DNA from 3 places in the Pseudoalteromonas sp. DL-6 genome. Region 3 is predicted to be linked to each of the others. Evidence: predicted binding sites of a transcription regulator. Region 3 holds the regulator's gene; each other region holds the start of a gene.
The links. Region 3 encodes sigma-54, which starts transcription at its own class of promoters, with help from an activator protein. Its sites were predicted from a motif close to GTTGGCACGNNNNTNGNNT; they were not measured.
Positions count from the first base shown of each region.

Region 1 (7,618 bases), 980 kb from region 3:
GCCACCGGCAAATATCACGGTTGGGCGATGGTATTTTTCTTTTAAGCGCCCCGCTAAAATACCAATAACGCCTTGGTGCCAATCGTCTTGATATAAACAAATAGCATCAGGCACACTGTCTTCTTTAAATGCCAGCCTATCAAGCACAGCTTGCGCCTCTACTTGCATACCTTGCTCTATTTCACGTCTAGCAAAGTTTAAGCTATCAAGCTCGCCAGCTATGCGCCTAGCTTGATTTATGTCGGTACTGAGTAAGCAGGCTATACCTAGGCTCATATCATCTAAACGCCCTGCTGCATTTAAACGCGGCGCTAATGAAAAGCCAAAATCGCTGGCACTCAAACGAGCTGCATTGCGATTAGCCACTTCAATCAGTGCGGTGATACCTGGGCGGGTTTTACCGCTGCGAATTCGAGCCAGCCCTTGATGTACTAACGTACGGTTATTTGCATCCAGTGCCACCACATCGGCCACCGTACCTAGCGCTACAATATCAAGCAAATCAGCAATATTCGGCATAGGATGTTGGTTAAAGTAGCCTTGTTCACGCAGCGCACTTCTCAGTGCGATAAGTAAATAAAACGCCACCCCAACACCGGCTATCGACTTAGAGGGAAAATCACAGTCATGGCGATTAGGATTAACAATAGCATCGGCATTAGGCAGTTGCTCACCTTGTAAATGGTGATCTGTTACCAGCACTTTAATGCCTGCAGCTTTAACAATATCAATGCCTGCAACACACGAAATCCCGTTATCTACGGTGATCACTAAATCAGGCTGAATAGTCACTATTTGCTCAGCCAATGCTGGGCTTAAACCATAACCTAGACTAAAGCGGTCTGGCACTAAGTAATCTAAATGGGTAAAGCCAAACATGGCCAGCCCTTGCATTAAGGTGGCGGTGCTGGTTGCGCCATCGGCGTCAAAGTCGCCCACAATAAGTATTTTGCTTTGTGCGTGTAGGGCTTCAATTAACAGCTGGCTGGCTTTGTCTATATCTTTAAATAATTTAAAGTCGAGTAAAGTGGCCGCACTATTATTTAATTCATCAGCATGGCAGACGTTACGCGTGGCATAAATTTGCTTAATAACAGGGTGTAGATGACTTGGTAGGTGAGAGTCGTCAACGGGTTCTCGCGCGATGATCATTTTTTTCATGCTGGTTTTTAACTTATGATGTTCATAACAAAAAGACAAAAAAAGGCCATAAAGGCCTTTTTAAACAGTTACTCAGGTTTTTAATTAACCTGCTTTGTTGGCCTCAAGCGCAGCGCTTAATGCGGCTGCTGGTTGGTAGCCTGGGATCATGGTGCCATCTTCTAAAATAATAGCCGGTGTACCACTAATACCAAAACTTTGGCCTAATTGGTAATGCTCTGCTACAGGGGCGCTACAGCCTTTTACAATTTGTGTATCTGCACCCGATTTAGCTTCAGTAAGTGCTCCTTGCTGATCTTTAGCACACCATACATTCATTAAATCAGCATAACCTGACCCTTGTAGGCCACCGCGTGGAAACGCTAGGTATTTAACCGTAATGCCCGATTCAAGTAGGTCATCAAGCTCACGGTGTAATTTACGACAGTAACCACAGCTAATATCGGTAAACACGGTAATGCTGTGTTTTTCTTCTGGCGCTTTATACACGATCATTGAATCTTCGTATTCTTTTAACCCTGATTGGCGCACACCGTTAAGTGCTTGCTCGGTCAAATTACTACGGTTGTTTAAATCGATTAGTGTACCTTGCATTAAAAATTGACCGTCTGGGCTTGCATATAGTACCCCTTTATTAGTGATCAATTCTTTTAAGCCTGCAACTGGGCTTGGGTTAATTTGTTTAACAGTTACCCCTAGCGCGGCAAATTTTGTCACGATAGGATCTGTAGCATCCGGAGTGACTACAACGCTATTAGCAAAAGCGCTCAAACTAGTGCACAACATGGCACCTGCTAACATTAATTTTTTCATAACGGGTTCTCTATCCTAAAAATACTTATCTTATCGTGTCTATATGACCGGCTTAGTGACAAAAAAATTCGCTTAAGCACGAGGATGATGCTCAGCATGCACCGATTTTAATCGCTCATTCGCTACATGCGTATAAATTTGGGTAGTTGATAGGTCGCTGTGGCCAAGCATCATCTGCACCACACGCAAGTCAGCCCCATGATTTAATAAATGCGTTGCAAATGCATGTCGCAAGGTATGGGGTGATAACGGCGACTCAACGGATGCCAAAATAGCATAGTGTTTAATCCGATGCCAAAAAGTTTGTCGTGTCATGCCTACCCCTCGTTTAGAAGGAAATACAAAATCAGTGGCGTGTTTTATCATTTGCGCGCGCCCGAGCTTTAAAAACTGCTCGAGCCAATACATAGCTTCTTCACCTAAAGGCACTAGCCGCTCTTTGTTTCCTTTACCTTTTACAAACACCACAGCTTGGCGCAAATTTATTTGCTCCATTCTCAGCCCCACCAACTCAGTTACCCGCAAGCCCGTTGCATACAAGAGCTCTAGCATGGCTTTGTCGCGCAGACCCATTGGTTCTTCTGTATTGGGGGCACTTAATAGCGCCTCTACTTCAGCCTCAGAAAGCGTTTTTGGTAACGACTGCCCCGCTTTAGGCTGAGCAATATTGACCATAGGTGAGTCACTAATTATTTTTTCACGCACAAAGTACTGATAAAAACGTTTTAATGCACTAATGCTGCGCGCAGTACTGCGTGGCTTTAGCCCTAAATCAACACGGTGCGCTAAGTAACTTTCAACGTCGAGGCTGGTTACCGTCATTAAGTTTTCGCCTTTTAAAAATTGGCAAAACTTATCTAAGTCACTGCGATAAGCGCTCAGTGTGTTTTCACTTACACCTTGCTCTAAATAGAGGCTATCAAGAAAGGTTTCTAAAAAGTCGCTATTGCTGCTTAGCTCAGTATTTTGTTCAGGTAAATCGTCAGATAGCGTTGTCACGTTGTGATCTCATGTTGGTAATACCACGGGAGAAGGTATCAATTAAAAATACCTTACGGTAAACTTGAGCCTATCATAACAGGCAATTACACAGTGATAAATACGATGCAGATTGGTTTATTTTTTGGTTCTACTACCTGCTATACCGAAATGGCGGCAGAAAAAATACGCGACATTATAGGCGCCGACATTGTCAGCTTACATAATATTAAAGACGAGCCGCTTAAAAACGCTGAGCAATATGACTTTATCATTTTTGGTATTTCTACGTGGGACTTTGGCGAAATTCAAGAAGATTGGGAATCAAAGTGGGACGACATAAAAGACGTTGACCTAAATGGTAAAACCATTGCCTTATTTGGCATGGGCGATCAGCAAGGGTATGGCCAATGGTTTCAAGACGCATTAGGTATGCTTCATGATGAAATAAATGCCCAAGCCATTACTCAACTTGGCTTTTGGCCTAACGACAGTAATTACGAATTTGAAGCCTCTAAAGCCCTTACCGAAGACGGTAAACAATTTGTTGGTTTAGCATTAGACGAAGATAGTCAGTACGAGCTAAGCGACGAGCGCATTGCCACCTGGGTAGAACAGGTGATGACAGAGTACGCTGAAACCCTATAACTATTTAGTATACAAACAGCGCTGCCATGCAGCGCTTTTTAATCCTTAACTATTCTACTTTTAACCAGTATTGGTTACGGTAAAAAAAGCCCACATAACCGCGCACTTCAAGTTTTTCGCCATTTTGCTGCGGTGTTAAACGCACGCTGTAGGTTTTACCGTTATTTGGGTCGAGTATTTCACCGTCTTCCCAACGACCATCTCCGGCATACGTTACATTTTCAATAATGGTCATACCCAACATAGGCTGATTCTTTTTATCACCATCACACTCGCTGCAAAGTGCATCTTGCTTATTTTTATTGAGTATTGTTTCAATTTTGCCAGTCAGTACGCCATCTTGTTCAGTAATGCGTACGTACGACTTTGCTTCTTTGGTGTCTTCATTAATGGTTTTCCAAAGCCCAACCGGTGTGGGGTTAGCTAATAACTTAAATGAGGCAAAAATACTGCCGACCAAAAATCCCATCAACAGCGAGTTAGCTCTTTTTTTATTCAATAAATTCATTGCGTTACTATATTAGCGATTAATTAAGCCATAGTAACAATAAACAACCAGATGCAAAACTGTTTAAACACCCAGAACGCGCTACATTTTTAAATAAAATTCGCGGCATAACGCCTGATACTGTGAGGTATAGCTATTATCATCGGCTCTTATACATAACTGAGTTGTGCTTACTTCGCTTTGCTCATAGCTAAAGGTCATTAAGCTGCGAGTAAAAGATTTATGCGCCGTTGCTTGTACTTGGCAATGCGCGTTTAAATACAGCCCTTGCTGCTGCGCCAGGGTTATGAATAACTGCGCCTCTTCACTAGGCAAAATTAAATTAAAACGTGCTTGCTTATGCGTTAAGCGTTTAAACGCAGCAATCAGTTCTGCAAAGCTTAAACCATCGGTATGGCGAGCGGCATTTCGCGCTGCATTATCACTTTTTAAACTGTGATTAAAATAAGGTGGATTAGATATAACGCAATCAAATTTAGTCTCAGCCGCAAACTGCTGAACGCACTGGTGATAAATATTAATGTCTGGCCAAGGGCTTTGCTGGCAGTTTTGTAAAGCTTGCTGGTAGGCGGCTTCATCAACCTCAACTGCGCTCACTTTTAAATGTGGCGCTCGTTGCTTACACATTAACGCCAGTAACCCCGTGCCTGTGCCAATATCTAATAACGAACTTGCACCGTTTAAATCAGCCCATGCCCCGAGTAAAATACCATCGGTAGAGACCTTCATGGCGCACTGGTCGTGCTCAACCTTAAATTGTTTAAATGCAAAACCAGACATTTTTTCACCTTTTCATTCACCAAGTAGGTTTAAGTGCGTATAATTAACGGCAATTGTCCCCTATTTTTGACACTCTATGCAATTTTCTGAATTTGATCTTGATGATAAGCTACTTAATGCTATTAATAAAATGGGTTTTGAAACCCCCACTAGCATTCAACAACAAGCCATTCCTGAGGCGTTGCAAGGGCGCGATATTTTAGCGTCTGCACCAACAGGTACGGGTAAAACGGCGGCATTTTTAATTCCAGCAATTCAATATTTAATGGATTTCCCGCGTCGTGATCCGGGCTTTGCACGGGTATTAATTATGACCCCAACTCGCGAGCTTGCTTATCAAATTCATGAACAATGTGAGTTACTTGCAAAGCAAACCCACTTAAAAATTGGGGTGGTTACCGGTGGTATAAACTACGGTACACATAAAGAAATTTTTGAAAATAATAACGACATTTTAATCGCCACACCTGGGCGTTTAATGGAGTATTTGGAAACCGAAAACTTCCACGCAGAAAACGTAGAAATGCTCATTCTTGATGAAGCAGACCGCATGCTCGACATGGGTTTTCGTAAAGAAATGCTGCGTATTTGTGATGAAGCTAAAAATCGCCGTCAGTGCTTTTTATTCTCAGCTACTCTTGAAGGTGACAGCGTAGAATTATTTGCAGAGCGTATTTTAAACGACCCTGCTCTACTTGAAGCCGAATCATCACGCAAAGAAAAAGCTAAAATACACCAATGGGTTCATTTAGCCGACGATTACCATCATAAACTTGAGCTATTAGTTAACACCTTAAATGGCCCTGATGTTAGTAAAGCGATTGTGTTTGTAAAAACCCGTGAGCGTCTTGAAACCCTTATTGGTGAACTAACCAATAACGGCGTTAAAGCTGCGTGGCTACGTGGTGAAATGCCACAAGATAAACGCATGAAAGCGATGGAAAATTTCCACAGTGGCAAAACTCGCATTTTGGTAGCTACTGATGTCGCCGCGCGTGGTATTGATGTAGCGGATATAAGCCATGTAATTAACTTTGATATGCCGCGCACTGCAGATGTTTACGTACACCGTATTGGTCGTACGGGTCGTGCAGGTAAAAAAGGCATAGCGATTTCACTAATTGAAGCGCACGACATTGGTATTCTTTACAAAGTAGAACGTTACATAGAGCAGAAGCTAAAACGCCGTGTATTTAAAGGATTAGAGCCGAAGCATAAAGAAGCTAAGCCACCGGTTAAAAAGCGTAAAGATCCAGTAAAAATGAAAGCAAAGAAAAAAGCCAAGGTTAAAAAGAAAAAGTAACCTTTGTTTTCTAACTTGTTTAATTTAGCCGACGTCTGTCGGCTTTTTTATGACTTATATTAATTTTATTAAAACAGTGAGTAAGCAATTCAAAGTAATATGTAAAAACTACTTAGCTGAATAACCATTTAACAAAATAACCAATAATTTCAATTGGTTAAATTTGGAATGAAACTTGTAACCCCTAACAGTATATGAGTATTAAAACGCCGAGTAACGGCGTTGCTTTTTAGTAACACACTAAGGATATAGTTATGAGTCGCATTAAATTTACTGTCGGTTTTATTTCGTTTTGTTGTTTATTTTTATTAGCCTCTGCTTTTAACGTCAGTGCAGCAACGCATTTAGCAGTAGTGAGTAGTGTGGCCACACAACCTAATTTACAACAATCTATTACTCATGAGTTACGTACTAATCCAAATTTAGAATTAGAAAATTTAAACGTACGCGTTAATAACGGTGACGTTGAACTCAAAGGCGAAGCTAAAAACGGTTTTGAACGTGCTCTTGCACAAAAGTTTTTAGAAAATATGGATGGGGTTAAACGCATTAAAAATAATATCGCTATTATTTAAGGTCTGTTGACCTTTGTGAATTAAATTTTTAGTAAGCGCAGCGTGTTGCTTAAACACGCTGCGTTTTTTATTGTGCAAAATAAATATCTGCATAAAAATAAATTTAAATAATGGCTTACATAAAAGAGTGCAGCGCAGCAGGCAATGTAAAAACGCGCTGCAAGTGGGAAATTATTTCCCACTCAATTTACTCAATCTAGTTTGATCTATTGTTGTCCTTGCTCTCACTTTTTAGCCGAGTGGTGGCTTATTTTTTCGCTTATCATGGCATCGAGCTTTTCACCGCCTTTAATACCAAAATCAAGGGTACGAATTGGAAACGGAATACTTATATCTGCCGCATCGAGTGCTTGCTTTACTGCCACAACCCCTTTGTGACGCACCGTCATAAAATCGGGCTCGCCAGGGTATTTAATCCAAAACCATACCAGTAAGTTTATACTGCTATCACCAAAGCCTTCTGCGTACACCGCGGTCTCATTTTTACGGATCACAAAGTCAAGTTGATTAATTTTATCGACGATAACTTCACTGGCTTTTTCTATATCGTCAGCGTAAGAAATACCTACTGGTACTTCTATTCTTCTGACCCCTAAAGTGCTGTAATTACGCAGTACATTTCTAAATAGTATTTTATTAGGAACCAGTATCAACTGCCCGTAAAAGCTCTCTATTAGTGTGTTACGTAAATTTATTGAATGCACTGAACCAAATACGTTATCGGTCTCGATAACATCACCCGCTTTGAACGGTTTACGAATACCCATAGCAATACCCGCAATTAGGTTTTCGGTCATATCTTGAAAAGCAAAACCAATGGCGAGACCAACAATACCTGCACCCGCAAGCAAT
Region 1 is NZ_CP019770.1:2,727,044-2,734,661, forward strand. It holds gene recJ (single-stranded-DNA-specific exonuclease RecJ) at 1-1,161, opposite strand, end outside; gene dsbC (bifunctional protein-disulfide isomerase/oxidoreductase DsbC) at 1,246-1,974, opposite strand; gene xerD (site-specific tyrosine recombinase XerD) at 2,047-2,973, opposite strand; gene fldB (flavodoxin FldB) at 3,079-3,600, shown strand; gene B1F84_RS12780 (DUF2147 domain-containing protein) at 3,650-4,108, opposite strand; gene B1F84_RS12785 (methyltransferase) at 4,190-4,888, opposite strand; gene srmB (ATP-dependent RNA helicase SrmB) at 4,965-6,191, shown strand; gene B1F84_RS12795 (BON domain-containing protein) at 6,446-6,766, shown strand; gene B1F84_RS12800 (mechanosensitive ion channel family protein) at 6,991-7,618, opposite strand, start outside.
Region 1: the regulator sigma-54 is predicted to act here: its motif matches at 6,354-6,372, upstream of B1F84_RS12795 (BON domain-containing protein).

Region 2 (7,618 bases), 1.1 Mb from region 3:
ATTGTCTAATTTAATGGCCACCATAATGGGCTCAGCAAAATATAGGTCCGGCAAAGGTGAGGGCCAAAAATCTAAGCTCTCTCCATTTTTATTTGTTAACGCTAAATTAGTCATCGCCGGGTGAGCAAGTTTATCAAACAACTGCTGCATTTTCGGCTGCACATCATGAGCACTGCTTATAAAGGTGTAAGTTCCCTTGCCTATATCAGCGGCACGACGCATAAAATAACGGTTAGGCGCACTACCAATGCCCACAGTAAATAAACGGCTATCACCTAAGGTATACGCAATATGTTTAAATAACTGATCTTCGTTACTTACGCTACCATCGGTTAAAAATACAACTTGGCGTACAAACCCTTCAAACTGCGTACCATCGAGTACTGCATCAAGTGCGCCTTTTATTTCAGTTCCGCCATCGGCTTGTAAGTTATAAATAAAACGCTCTGCGCGACGTAAATTAAAGTCACTGGCAATTAATGGGGTTTCACTCATGGCTGCAACCTCATTATTAAAACTGACAATATTGAAGCTATCATCACTATCTAATAATGATAATGCGTAAAACAGCGCTTTTTTAGCTTGTTCAATAGACTGCCCATGCATAGATCCCGAGGTATCAACTACAAACACCATTTCACGCGGTAAACGCTGAGATTGAGTAAAGCTATCGCTTGGCGGCATTAGCATTGCTAACGCATACTGCTCACCATTTTGTGCTTGCTGAGTAAAAAGTGCAGCTTGCGCTTGCGCTATTTGTAGTGGCTTAAACTCAAGTACAAAGTCTCTATTTATGGCTTGCTGTGGTTTTAGCACAATGCTGTATTGCCCAAATGCAGGGTTTTCAATATTAACTTGATGGTACTTAGCGTTTATATCAACCAATTCTAAGCCTATATCCATGTTAATTGTTAAGCTTAAATCGCTGGCATTTGTCGCCTCATTGGTTTGTTTTGTGTAAACAGGGCTTAACCAACCCTGTGGAGTGAACGAAGGTGCATTAGCGCTTTTTATCGCATGTGTATCTTGTTCATCGTTAACTTCCCCTGTTATTGCATGATAGCGTGGCGTAATTGTAGTTGGAAAATGAATCGCAAAGGTTCCGTGTTGGTAATCAATAATCTCTTGATACTCAAGCGTTATAACTATTTCTTCTCCTGGCCCTACATTTGCCACATTTGTAATAAACATATTTGCACGCTGCTGTCGCAGCAATGAAGCTTGTTTGCCTGCTTTTTTGGCAGCTTGGTACTGTTTTTCAGCTTGGCGTTTTTTTGCTATTTTACCTTTGATAACTCGCTCGCCAATGCGCATGGTCATTGCTTGCACGGCGCTTTCATCGGGTAAAGGAAATACATAACGTGCATTTACGGCAAAAGGGTTTTCATTTATGTAGTGCTGCGTTACTACAACATGATTAATTAGCCCTGTTAGGGTCATTTTTGCATCGCTTTTTAAAATAACCCCAGGGTTAACCGCCACTCCTTGGCTATCAAACAAAGATAGTTTTGGCGACTGTGCATGGCTTTTAAAGCTGGCCAAAAGCACGATAATAATAAAAATAAAAAGGCTTACCTTGGTAAGCACTTTGGTGGGTTTACTCAACATAAATCACTCCATCGAACGCCTTGCGATTAATTGCTTGCTGTTTGATCAGTCGTTTGATTAAGCGCACGGGTAGTGAGAGTAACGCGTCTGTCAAAAAAGTTATCTTCAAGGGTGTTACTATTTGCTATGCTTTGTTGCTCGCCAAATGCTTGTGCGCTTAAACGTGTATGGCTTACACCTTGTTTAATTAAGTAACTTTGTACGGCGTTTACTCTGGCTTTTGAAAGTAATAAGTTTGCTTGCTCTGCACCACGCTGATCGGCAAAGCCACTTAAATCGAGCGCGAGTTGCGGTTGGCTTTTTAATAACGCTACCAATTGATCAAGCTGCTTGGCAAAATGAGGAGCAATATCGCTAGATCCAGTTTTAAATTGCACCGTCATTGCCAATAAATTATTAAGCTGCGATTGAGTTAATTGCTCATTTTGTTGCGCCAGCAGTTCAAGTTGCGCCTCTAGGTGACTGTTATGATTAAGTACATGCTGGTAGTCGTTGGTTTTCTCTGCCATTACAATTAAAGCTTGCTGCTGCTCAGCAATGGTTTGCTCAGCTACCTTGGCATCGCCAATCAAACCACCAGCAAATGCGCCTACAAACGCGCCGATTGGCCCACCAACAACACCACCAATAATGGCACCAGTGCTCAGGCCAACAATTGTTTCTTTTTTTGCTTCTTTTGATGGGGTATCCGCAGCAAATACTGGCGTACAAAAAGTGCTAACAAGTGTGAGTGCGATTAATGTTTTCTTCATGATCTATTCCTTACTATTAATAATGGTTGGCAAGCTATTGGTTGGCACTTGCGTTGTATTGGTAATTTCAATAGCTGTATTAAAACACCATGAAGTGGCAATAAAGGGGAGTAAAAATGGCAAACTGCTGAGCAATTGTGGCAAAAAAATGGCAATTGTGTTTTTAACCTTACTTAGCGCAAAAACTTCGCTATAGTGCGCCTAAGTCAATATGAGTAATTAAAAAATGAAAAAAATAGCTATCGTTGAAGATGAAACTGCCATTCGCGAAAACTACATAGAAATGCTGAGCGCTCAAGGCTATCAGGTAAGTGGTTATGAAAACCGCCCTCAAGCAGAAGTAGCTTTTAAAGAAGCACTCCCCGATTTAGCCATTGTTGATATTGGCTTAGGCCATGAAATAGATGGCGGCTTTTTACTGTGCCAAACACTGCGTTCACTTTCTAAAACCTTACCAATTATTTTTTTAACCGCTCGCGACAGCGAAATAGACACCGTATGCGGCCTGCGCATGGGCGCCGATGACTACTTAACCAAAGATATTAGCTTAGCGCATTTAGCCGCGCGTATTGGTGCGTTATTTCGCCGCATGGAAGCATTAGAGCAACCCGCCGATGCCAACGCATTAATAATTCGCGGTCAACTAACACTCGATACGCAACGCATGCAGGTGCTTTGGCAGCAACAGTTGGTTGATTTAACCGTAACTGAGTTTTGGATGCTGCATTCACTCGCCCAACGACCTGGCCATGTTAAAAGCCGTAATGAGTTAATGAGCGATGCTAAAATTTATGTAGATGACAGCACCATTACCTCGCATGTAAAACGCATTCGCAAAAAGTTTATAGCACTCGATAGCCAGTTTGACTGCATTGATACCGTGTATGGCATGGGTTACAGGTGGGAGCAACCCACATGCTGAGATTTGGCCTACGCAGTAAATTTATTCTACTTTCATGCTTTTTGTTTTTGTTGCCATGGTTAGGCTACGAGTACGTATGGGAAATGGAAAAGTTTTTACGCCAAGGCCAAGAAAAAACGCTCGTAGGCACTACACGCGCACTGGCAACAGCCCTGCACGAACGCCCCGCTTTATTTGACGAACAAACCAACTTTTTAGATCAAGTTGTAAAAGGCCGCGATCTCTATGCTTATAATTTAAAAAGCCCAATTCAGCTCGATGGCAAACTCAGCGATTGGGACGCTTACCAATCGCTGTTTTGGCTTTATGATAAACGCTACTTACAAACAGCCAATGATAACCACCAACTGCGCGACTTATCATTTAGCCACATGGTGGGTAAGTTTGATAATTACTTATATGCGCTCTTTAACGTCACTGACGATGCTTTAGTTTACCGTGCCAAAAACAGCCTCAGCATTACCAATAATGACTATGTAAAAATTGGCCTAAAAAACCCTGATGGGCAATTTAATACTTATATTATTGCTCCGCGCCAAGATGGCTGGGTCAACGCATTTGATGCCAACAGTAAAATGCCTTTTACTAAAATTCAGGGTTTCTTTAAAAAAACTGAAACAGGTTACAACCTTGAGCTGCGCTTTCCTTTGAGTATGCTTGGCAATAAACTGGGATTTGCCATTGCCGATGTTGATAGTAAACAACCAAACCAAACCCCTAGTATTATGTCTACATCGAACTTAAATAACCCGAATGATTTAGGTTCGGTACTGGTGCCCTCCCCTGAAATAAACCGTATATTAAAAGGCATGGGACACAGCGGCAGTCGCATATGGGTGGTCGATAATCATCACCGTGTATTAGCGCAATCGGGCAGTATTCAAAATGCCGATGGCGTATGGGCCGATGGGCTAAAAAATCAAGCGCCAAAAACTGCGTGGCAGCGCTTTGAACAGGCCTATTTACATCCTTTGTATTATAAAATTTTAACGCGTCCTGAAGATGAATTTATAGATACCTTACACGATGTAGCTTCAATGCAAGGCGCTCACTTAGCCAAAGCACTGAAAGGCCAACCGGCCTCGTCTTGGCGACTCACCCCCGACAATAAAGCGGTGATATTATCGGCTGCGTATCCTATTTGGATCGAGGATAAAGTTATTGGGGCAGTTATAGCTGAAGAAACCACCAATGGCGTGCGTACACTGCGTAATAAATCGCTGGAAAAACTATTTAATGTGATTTTAGCGGTCATGTTAATTGGCACAGTCACTTTGTTCTTTTTTGCTTCGCGTATATCGAGCCGTATTAGGCGACTACGCGATACAGCAGAGCAAGCCATTGATGCGCAAGGGCGAGTAACAGGCCATATAAATTACAGCGATGCCAATGACGAAATTGGCGATTTATCGCGTAGCTTTTCAAATATAGTGAGCCGCCTTGGTGGCTATACCGATTATTTAGAAAATATGTCGTCGCGCTTATCTCACGAGCTGCGCACACCGGTTGCGGTTGTCCGTTCATCTCTTGAAAACTTACAAAGCTTGCAGCAAAGTGAACTGAGTCAAAAATACCTTGAACGTGCCAGCGAAGGGGTTGAGCGCTTAGGAAAAATAATTACCACCATGAGCGAGGCAACCCGCCTTGAGCAAAGCATTCAAAGCAATGAGCCAGAGCAGTTTGATTTACAAAAAGTAATTAGTGGCTGTATGCAGGGCTACCAACTTACTTATCCTAACCAGTTATTTACACTCAACATTTGCCAAAGCACACTATTGATGCAAGGTGCCCCTGAATTTATAGCGCAACTGCTCGATAAGCTAATTAATAATGCCTTGGAATTTAGTGAAGCTAACACAGCAATTGAAGTCAGCCTTAAGCAAAATGAAAACAAAGCAACCTTAACGGTAAGTAATACAGGTACCTTATTGCCTGAGGGACTTACTGAACATATTTTTGATTCTATGGTATCGGTGCGCAGCCAACAAATGCAGCAACAACCGCATTTAGGCTTAGGGCTTTATATTGTAAGACTGGTGTGTGATTACCACAAAGGCACAGTAACGGCGCACAATAATGAGCAAGGTAATGGGGTCACTTTTACAGTGAGTTTACCGTTAGCAAATTAGTTAAATGATTTTTTAGTCTTAATTAGTTTTAGCTTGATTTAGCGGGGCTGGCTAATAAGATTAAATTAAATCTAAGAGCCTAATACCTACCGATTAAAAACATTAGTAAAGCAACGAGCAAAGCAGAAAAATAGTGAGTTAAACGGGCATAAAAACGTAACACATTATTTTACAAAAGTTTAATGACAGTACTAGTTGATAACTTTTAAAATTAAGTAAATATGACCAATGTATAAAATTACAAATACATACCCTATAGATATCAAACGATTTAGTACCCATATACCATACAAAAACTTACCATAAAAATAAGTACTCTCTTAACTTGGTATTAAATAGTGCAAAAGATGAAAAAGCAAAGACTGACCGTACACTTTAAAGCTTACCATATGTACTTTACCTACCTCCCCTTAAACGCATACTAGTAGAATAGATGATATCTTCGCTTGAGCAGGAATATTTTGGTGTGGTAGATGAGAAAGGCTGATTTGGCTTGCCAAAAAATTAAATCGAGTTTGCGTTTTTACTGGCTGAATTAGTTTAATACTGAATCAATAATCACTTAACCCAAGTAAAAAATAAAAAAAGGTTGCCTTTATGTAACCTTTGGGTATCATTGATACCTGAAGGTTACATATGGTGTGTTTAGGTATCACATGAAAACCTTAAGTGGAGTAAACACAACGCGACATTATTTGGTCGTCACTAAAAAGGGATATACAACAGATGGCAAAATCAATATCAGTACTACCAGAACAAGAACAGCAATATTTAACAATTACTGGAAAAGCCAGTATTGCTCTAGCGTTTTTCTTGTTAGCAGAGCTGCTTTCAACAATAATCAGCAAAACCGATTCAGTTATATATTTGCTAGTAGATTTAACTTTATTTGCGAGTTTTATCTATTTTCTTGTGTTAGGTACTAAATCCATGAAGTTTGCTAAGCACATATCAAAACTAGGTTTCTGGACATATAAATTTAACGACGAGTATGTGGATTATGTTAGTTCGCTCAGCCTGCGCGCTACATGTCACATTATGGTAATTGGCGGAGCATTTCTAGCATATAGTGGCGACAGTAAGTGGTTTGTGGAATTAATAGCCCCTTTCAACCCCACAGATGCACTTCAAGTATTGCTTTGCCTAGCAGCATCTACACATGGCACATTAATTTTGTGGCAACTTGGCAAGGAAGAGCTTTATGAATGAAGATTTAGATAATCATATTCACAAACTTCGATTACAGCATAAAATATCTCAGCAAGAGTTAGCGGATGCCATAGGCGTTTCTAGAAAAACTATTAGTACAGTAGAAACCGGGCGTTTTACACCGTCGGTGGTTATTGCACTAAAAATAGCGGCTTATTTCGCTATTTCTGTAGAGCAAATATTTACTTTAAAATAATCTTCCTGGCTCTACAGACTTTGAAGATGCTCTCAACAACAGTAAATAGCTATGAGTTAGGTGCTTTTAATAGAAAAAAGCCTTTAAATATTGCTCCCTTACCATCCTTAAATAAACCGCAACAAATGTCGAGCTCATTTAAGGATGGTAAGAAACAGCTACAGATTTTCCTTAAATAGCTTATTAGATTCTACGATATTAATCTAACAATGAGCTTTTGAATGTTATCCAACTCTTTTTTTGGGAGTTTACTGATTGTTTTGTCGTTGCTTTAAAGGTATGAGCAACTGCGATTTAATTAATTGTAATCATTCACTTTTAATTAAGTCGGGTTCACATACTCTGGCGCTATATTAACTCATTCAGCAGTAGGATTTGCCGTGTTGCCATCACTTGAACGAGAAGAGCTCGACTTTATTTTTAGTTTATATAAATCAGATAAAAACGCTGAGCCTGAAGCAACTAAACCACAACACTCAGGTAAACGACCTTCAAAAAGTACCACTTCTTAAGGTATAAGGCGTATCTCGGTACTTAATTTAATCTTCACTAATTAGCTTACCGTACTTGGCTCATCGCTTAAAAACGCTTTAATGCAGTCTATTTCTGCCTGTTTGACCGTTTCGCCTATTTCGGGGCCCTTTTTGCCGCTTTTAAGCGCGTCTTGCACTATCTGTTTTTTATCCATTTTTTGTAGTTCATTGTGAATAGCACGTAATTTAGCGGCTTGTGGATAGGGCTTATCCACCAACGTTTCGCCTCGTCCTTGTGCATCACACTGGCAGGCTTGAGTAAAGGCAAT
Region 2 is NZ_CP019770.1:2,619,204-2,626,821, forward strand. It holds gene B1F84_RS12270 (marine proteobacterial sortase target protein) at 1-1,608, opposite strand, end outside; gene pdsO (sortase-associated OmpA-like protein PdsO) at 1,635-2,360, opposite strand; gene pdsR (proteobacterial dedicated sortase system response regulator) at 2,587-3,282, shown strand; gene pdsS (proteobacterial dedicated sortase system histidine kinase) at 3,276-5,411, shown strand; gene B1F84_RS12295 (hypothetical protein) at 6,138-6,620, shown strand; gene B1F84_RS12300 (helix-turn-helix transcriptional regulator) at 6,613-6,816, shown strand; gene B1F84_RS18065 (hypothetical protein) at 7,197-7,328, shown strand; gene B1F84_RS12305 (multifunctional CCA addition/repair protein) at 7,370-7,618, opposite strand, start outside.
Region 2: the regulator sigma-54 is predicted to act here: its motif matches at 2,386-2,404, upstream of pdsR (proteobacterial dedicated sortase system response regulator).

Region 3 (7,618 bases):
AAAAAAGCTCGCCACAATTGCAGCCAGCAATGCAGTTAGTAAGTTTACACCTAGCCAAATTGAGCGCTTTTTAGAGCTTTTTAAGACCGGCGCAAAGGTATCTTCTTCATCATCAAGACCCGCTAAGCTTAATAAGCTATGCTCTGCATCTTCACGGATAACATCAACGATATCATCAATAGTAATACGACCAAGCAAATGCGCGTTGTCATCGACAACTGGTGCCGATATCCAGTTATGCCGTTCAAATAGTTGCGCTACTTCGCTTTCATCCATTGAAATAGGAATAGATTCACACTCTTCATCCATTAAATCCTGAACAATTTTCTCTGGAGGATTAGTTAATAAAGTGCTTAGCGATAAGGCGCCTAAAAAACAGTTATGTTTATCTACAACGTATAAGTCATCGGTGCCTTCTGGTAGCTCACCGCGTAAGCGAATATAACGTAGTACAACATCTAGAGTTACATCTGGGCGAATAGTTACGGTATCGATATTCATCAAGGCGCCAGCAGAGCGCTCCTGATAGGATAGAGCTTGTGTTGCACGTTCTCTATCTTGAATATCCATAGCGCTGACAACGTCTTTATAAACGGTGTCAGGCAGGCTACGTAGTACTTCCCCTAAATCATCATGGCCCATGTCTTCTGTTGCAGCCGCAATGTGCTCAGGTGCCATTTGCGCAATAATACCCAAACGTACGTCTTCAGAGAGCTCTTCAAGTACATCGCCCTGTACATCAGGATCAACCAGTTGCCAGAGCATGCGACGAATTTTATGGGGAGATGATTCTAAAAGAAGTGCGGTATCACAAGGTGCCGTTTTTGCTAGCATGCGCCTAACTTGAACAAATTGACCACTATTTAGTGACTTAGTCACCTGTTTTAGTTGTTGTAGTGGAATATCTTGTTCTAAAGCTTCAGGCATTGGCGTCCTTAATTAAATTTTATTACATAGTGGAAGGGTTATGAATGCTATTCAATTTTAGTTTATCTTACTTTATATGAGCAAACTACCTCAACCACTATTAACCTTAGCTTAGGATGATGATTTAATGATGAACTATTTTATTCTTGCTCATTAAATCGTTGGTCAATGAGCTCACCAATTGCATTAAGTGCAGGTTCTGCGTCAGGGCCTTCACATACTACCTTCACTTCTTTGCCTTGACTGCTCTCTAGTAACATAAGTGCTAATACACTATCGCCAGCGGCTTGTTTATCGTCTTGAAATAAAGTGATTGAGGCATCAAATTGCACAGAAAGCTGTGCCAGTACTGTTGCCGCTCTGGCATGCAGGCCTAATTTGTTTTTTATTAAAAATGTGTTTTCTAACCGCATTACTATTCTCTTTGATGTTATTCTTGTTCTCTGTGACGAATTTTTACATTAGGATGACTCATTGCAAAACTTTCACCTATAGTTTGCGCTAAGTAAACAGAACGGTGTTGCCCACCAGTACAACCAATGGCTATGGTCAAATAGCTGCGGTTATTTCTTTCTAAATGCGGCAACCATGTTTGTACAAAGGTTTGAATTTGCCATGTAAATTTTTGTACTATGCTGTGGCTGGCTAGGTAGTCTTTTACCGGTTGATCTAGCCCTGTGAGTGGCTTAAGTTCAGGCTCCCAATGCGGGTTTGGTAAAAATCGGGCATCGAATACGTAATCTGCTTCTTTGGGTATACCGTGCTTAAAACCAAATGACTCAAAGGTAATGATCAGTTGTTTGTCTTTTTTACCGAGTATTTTTTCACGGATAGACTCAGCCAGCTGATGCACACTTAAATCAGTGGTATCAATCATATGATCAGCATGATTGATCAAAACATCCAGTAGTTGTTTTTCTTTTTTTATTGCTAAATCAAGCGGTAGAGAATCAATAGAAAGAGGGTGAAGACGCCTAGTTTCCGAAAAGCGTTTAATTAATGTTTGATCGTCACTGTCTAAATAAAACACCGTTGGTTTAGTGAAACCAGGTAAATATTCAATGATTTCATTAAACTGTTGCTGCTCTTTAGGTAAGTTACGCACATCAACACTTACGGCAATTTTGTTGTAGCTGTCGGAAACACTTCGAACAAGAGATGGTAATAAATTTAAAGGAATATTATCTACACAATAATAACCTAAATCCTCAACAACCCGTAACGCAACAGATTTACCAGAACCTGAGCGACCACTTATTATTATTAATTCCATTTATCACCCTTTATTGTTACTACGGTTGACTGACAATGACTTGATACAGCTCATTGTCGGATTTTGCCGCCCGTAATTGCTTACAAAATTCTTTATCGTTGAGCTTATCTGCAATGGTAGCTAAGGTCTTTAAATGCTGTTGATTGTCACCGTCTGGGACAATTAAGGCAACAAAAATGTCGACCGGTCGGTTATCTATCGCATCAAAATTAATAGCCGTTTCGCTCACCAGTATAAGTGCAAGAGGCTCTTGTGCACCACTCATACGACCATGTGGAATTGCAATTCCTCGGCCTATACCTGTACTCCCTAGTTTTTCTCTGGCGGTTAACGCGTTAAGAATATCTTGTTGTGTTAAATAGGGCAGTTTATTGTGAGCCAATTCACTGATAAATTCTAAAATTCTTTTTTTACTATTAAAAAGGACCGCAGCTTTACTGCAGTCCTGACAGATAAGTGAGCTTAGTTTCATAGTGTTAGTGTCGAGCAAGTTTCTCTTTGTGTTTAATTACTTGACGATCTAGCTTGTCAATCAGCGAGTCTATAGCGGCATACATATCTTGGTGTTCAGTAGAAGCAAAAATCTCAGCGCCACTAACATGAACGGTTGCTTCGGCTTTTTGGTTTAGTTTTTCTACATCGAGAATAACGTGCACATTCGTTATGTGATCAGTGTGCCTCTGCAGCTTTGCAAATTTACTATTTACGTAGTCTCTAAGCGAGTCAGTAATATCTACATGGCGACCAGTTAAGTTCAGTTGCATAAACATTTTCCTCTTTGTTGTACGCCTTAAATCAAACTTTTTCGTTGATTCGACGGGGGAATAGCTAGAGATTCGCGATATTTTGCAATAGTTCTCCTTGCTACTTTAATTCCTTGCTCTGCCAATATATCTGCAATTTTACTATCACTCAATGGTTTAGCTGAGTTTTCTGCAGCGATTAATTTTTTAATTAATGCGCGTATTGCTGTAGATGAACATTCGCCACCATTTTCAGTGCTTACATGGCTTGAAAAGAAATATTTAAGCTCAAAAATACCGCGTGGTGTGTGCATGTATTTTTGCGTAGTAACACGTGAAATAGTCGATTCGTGCATTTCTACCATTTCGGCCACGTCATTAAGTACCATAGGCTTCATCGCCTCAGGACCATGTTCAAAAAAGGCCTGTTGTTGCTGCACAATACAGTTAGTTACTTTAAGTAGCGTGTCGTTTCTACTTTCTAGACTTTTTATAAACCATTTTGCTTCTTGCAAGTGTGAGCGAATAAACTGGCTATCACCACTTGATTTAACAGTACGTGACATAGCCGCATATTGGCTGTTTACCCTAATTTTAGGCATGCTATCAGGGTTTAGTTCAACCACCCAACGCCCTTTAATTTTTTTAACCGACACATCAGGAATAACATACTCTGACTCTTCTCTGACAATAGTGTCCGCCGGTTTTGGGCTAAGGGTATGAATTAACGTCATGATCTCTTTAAGCTCATCTTCTTTGAGCTTAGTTTTTTTCATTAACGTGCGATAATCACGTGCAGCCAGCAAATCAATATGATCGGTTAAGATCATTTTTGTTTCGTTTAAAAAAGGCGTGTCTTTATCAAACTGATTAAGTTGAATACACAAGCACTCTTGTAAACTACGCGCGGCTATTCCTACCGGATCAAATAATTGAATACGCTTTAATACCGCTTCTATTTCATCAAGTTCAACTTCATCTTCGTCATCGTTTTCTTGATTAAAGCTCTCTAAAATTTCTTCACAGCTAAGGGTTAAAATACCTGAGTCGTCCACGGCTTCTACTATTGCAATCGCAATGGCTTCATCTGTAGGACTAAATGGCGTCAGTTGCAATTGCCACATTAAATATTCATGCAGCGTTTCAGTTGAAGAGCCTTGATAAATTGATTCATCTTCAGGCATCGGTCCCGATGAAGAGACAGGTGCTGCGCTCATGTATTCATCCCATGTAACATCCATTGCCATATCATCGCTAATGGTGTCTTTGCTCATGGCTTCGCCGCTGTCTTGCTCATACTCGCTAGGTTTTTCGTCAGCTGAAGCACTTAGCGTTGATTCATTGTTATCGGCTTTTTGTTCGTTTTTACCCGCAGCATCTTCGCTGTAATCTTGTTCTTCAACTTCAAGCAAGGGATTGCTATCGAGCGCTTCTTGAATTTCTTGCTGGAGATCCAATGTACTGAGCTGCAATAAGCGAATTGCTTGTTGCAACTGTGGAGTCATTGTAAGTTGCTGGCCCATGCGCAGCTGTAATGATTGCCTCATTTATCTCTAACAATCCTTTTAAATTACGGTCTGTTGACCTTTACGGATTAAAATTCGTTCAAACTAGGGGCGGTTTAATCGCGGCGCGAGGTTTGTAACCTAGTGGGCTAAGTCAAAACCGAGCAACAAAAAGTAAATCGTCCCTAGGCAGAACCCGAAGGGCAGCGCCTGTTTGGCATTGATGCTGCGTTATCGCCTATTTATGGGGAATACCACATCACATAGGCTCTGCCTTGCCTAAATACCAAACAGACTGCTGCAAATTCAACCTTGAAAGGTCAACAGACCTAAGTATAATTAATCTTAGCAGATGCTTAGTGGAATAACACACATATTAGAGCTTGAACTGCTCGCCCAAATAAACATCGCGTACTGTTTTATCGTTTAATACATATTCTGGAGTGCCTGATGCAATTAACTCCCCATGAGAAACTATGTAGGCTTTTTCACAAACATCAAGTGTTTCGCGTACGTTGTGATCTGTGATCAATACGCCAATCCCTCGATTCTTAAGGTGCTCTATAATCTTTTTAATATCTAATACAGAGATAGGATCAACCCCTGCAAAGGGTTCGTCTAATAGTATAAATTTAGGGTTTGCTGCTAATGCCCGGGCAATTTCAACGCGGCGACGTTCACCGCCTGATAGGGCCATACCTTGGCTTTCACGAATATGCTGAATGCTAAATTCATCAAGTAAATTATTTAAGGTATCTTCACGTTGTTGTTTATTAAGCTCTTTACGTGTTTCTAAAATAGCCATTAAGTTTTGGTAAACCGTCAGCTTTCTAAAAATCGATGATTCTTGTGGTAAGTAACCAATCCCTAGGCGAGCTCGGCTATGCATAGGTAATAAAGTGATATCTTGATCATCTATTGATATTTTACCTTTATCGCTCGGTACAAGACCTACAATCATGTAAAAGGTCGTGGTTTTACCTGCGCCATTGGGGCCAAGTAAACCGACAATACTGCCAGCTTCAACTTCTAGGCCAACATTTTTCACCACTTCACGGCCTTTATAGCTTTTTGCTAATAGCTCTGCTTTTAATGTGCTCATGGTTGGCCTTTATCGTCTTCTTTTTTGTTTTCAACAGGCACCAAAATGGTGTGTACACGATCGGTTGAATTTTCATCTTTTTCTGCGCTAATCAACTGCTGCTCTATATCGTAGGTGATACTTTTAGCGGTAATTTTTTGACCTGCTTGAGCGATACTGGCATCACCGATTAAGGTTAAAAAACGTTGCGATACATCATAGCGAACTTCATTGGCACTGGCGCTCATGATGGTGCCATCAGCTTGTGTTTCTTCAAAGTAAGCAGGGCTACCTGTGGCAATTAAAAGTTGCTTATTCTCGCCTAAGTCATCACGTTTATGTACTTCTAAACGATCGGCGGTAATGCGGCGATTACCATGAATAATTTCAACATTTTTCTCAAAAATGCCCACGTTTTCTTTTAATTGACCTTCCTGTCTGTCAGCACTAATTGAAATTTGATTAGCCGCAGGGGCTTCAACGGCCTCCTCTGCATGGCTTTGAAATGCAATCAGTAGTGAAGGAACAATTAAAATTTTAAATAGGTTATTGGTCATAATATAGGGTTCGCGTATGGTTAATAAGTTTAATCACTTCGGTTTTTAAATCGGCTTCAAGGCCTTTACCGATGATTTTTAAATTCGGTCCTGTAATAACGACTGGCTGCTGTGACTGCATAGTCAGTAGTTTTATATCTACATTGATGCTATCGGCTGTGATCGTATCGATCATTGCGTTATCGACTAAATTTAGCGCTTTCACATTACCCTCTAACACCAGTTGCCGATCGTCGTAGAGGGTGGCTTCATCAGCGTTAATACGCCATGTTTGCTGTTCGTTATATAACGTAAATATAGGTTTTTCAAAAAAGGTAAAACCGAGTTGTTGATATAACTCCATTTTTACCGCAGTCACTTTATGGCTTACTTTACCTTGATCATTGTAAGCGGTTTGTTTTAGCTCAATCGCGGTATAATCGGGTTTAGCAATAACTTGAGTTTGTTCATCCGCAACAATATCTACCTGAGTAAAGTAAGGATACCAAAGCCAAACCATACAGCTTATGAATAAAACGCTCAGTATAATGCGCGCCACATTCATGAACTGGTTCCTTGGCTGGTAAGTGGCTTATTGTTTTCAAGCATTAGTAAGTCTGTTAGTTCTCTCACTGCGCCAAAGCCGCCAGGCAGCTGAGTAACATAATGCGATAAACGTTTAATCAGCGGGTGGGCGTCGTTCACGGCTACTGCAAACCCGACTTTTTCCATTACTGGCATATCAGGGCCATCGTCGCCTATGTAGGCAATTTGCTCATCGCTAAGCGCTAATTTTTGTTTTAATTCTTGATAGGCGATGAGTTTGTCTTCTTGGCCTTGGTATATATGTTGTACGGTTAAACTACTCATACGTTGTTGAACTATTTGTGAGTGACGACCTGTGATCACGGCAACTTCAAAACCACTATTAATAAGGGCTTTAATGCCAAATCCGTCTTTGGTATTAAATGCTTTGAGCTCTTCACCTTGGTTACCAAGATAAATACGCCCATCAGAAAACACACCATCAATGTCGCAAATTAATAATTTTATTTTTTTGGCGCGCGCTTTTGCATCATCACTTAACGGTTGGTAAAGATCTTCAAACTGCATTTATAGCACTCCCGCTTTTAGTAAGTCTTGCATATTTAGTGCGCCAATGGGCTGATTATGCTCATTAATCACAATTAAACCATTAATACGTTTTTGTTCCATAATGTTCAGTGCTTCAGCCGCGAGCATGTCTTGTGTGGCTGTTGTGCATGATTTAGTCATCACAACATTAATTTCTGTGCTGTGTATATCAACACGTTGCTCTAAAATACGGCGTAAATCACCATCGGTAAACAAACCAGATAATTGTTGGTTACCATCTATAATAGCGGTCATGCCGAGTCCTTTGGCTGACATTTCAATTAGGGCGTCTTTAATGGTTTGCGTTTCATTAATAATAGGCGTGTGAATACCGCTATGCATTACATCTTTTAAGGTTAACAGTAAGCGTTTGCCTAAACTGCCACCTGGATGCGACAGAGCAAAATCATCTGCGGTAA
Region 3 is NZ_CP019770.1:463,595-471,212, forward strand. It holds gene mgtE (magnesium transporter) at 1-927, opposite strand, end outside; gene B1F84_RS02125 (HPr family phosphocarrier protein) at 1,068-1,340, opposite strand; gene rapZ (RNase adapter RapZ) at 1,358-2,200, opposite strand; gene ptsN (PTS IIA-like nitrogen regulatory protein PtsN) at 2,220-2,672, opposite strand; gene hpf (ribosome hibernation promoting factor) at 2,677-2,964, opposite strand; gene B1F84_RS02145 (RNA polymerase factor sigma-54) at 2,991-4,490, opposite strand; gene lptB (LPS export ABC transporter ATP-binding protein) at 4,825-5,550, opposite strand; gene lptA (lipopolysaccharide transport periplasmic protein LptA) at 5,547-6,086, opposite strand; gene lptC (LPS export ABC transporter periplasmic protein LptC) at 6,076-6,630, opposite strand; gene kdsC (3-deoxy-manno-octulosonate-8-phosphatase KdsC) at 6,627-7,178, opposite strand; gene B1F84_RS02170 (KpsF/GutQ family sugar-phosphate isomerase) at 7,179-7,618, opposite strand, start outside.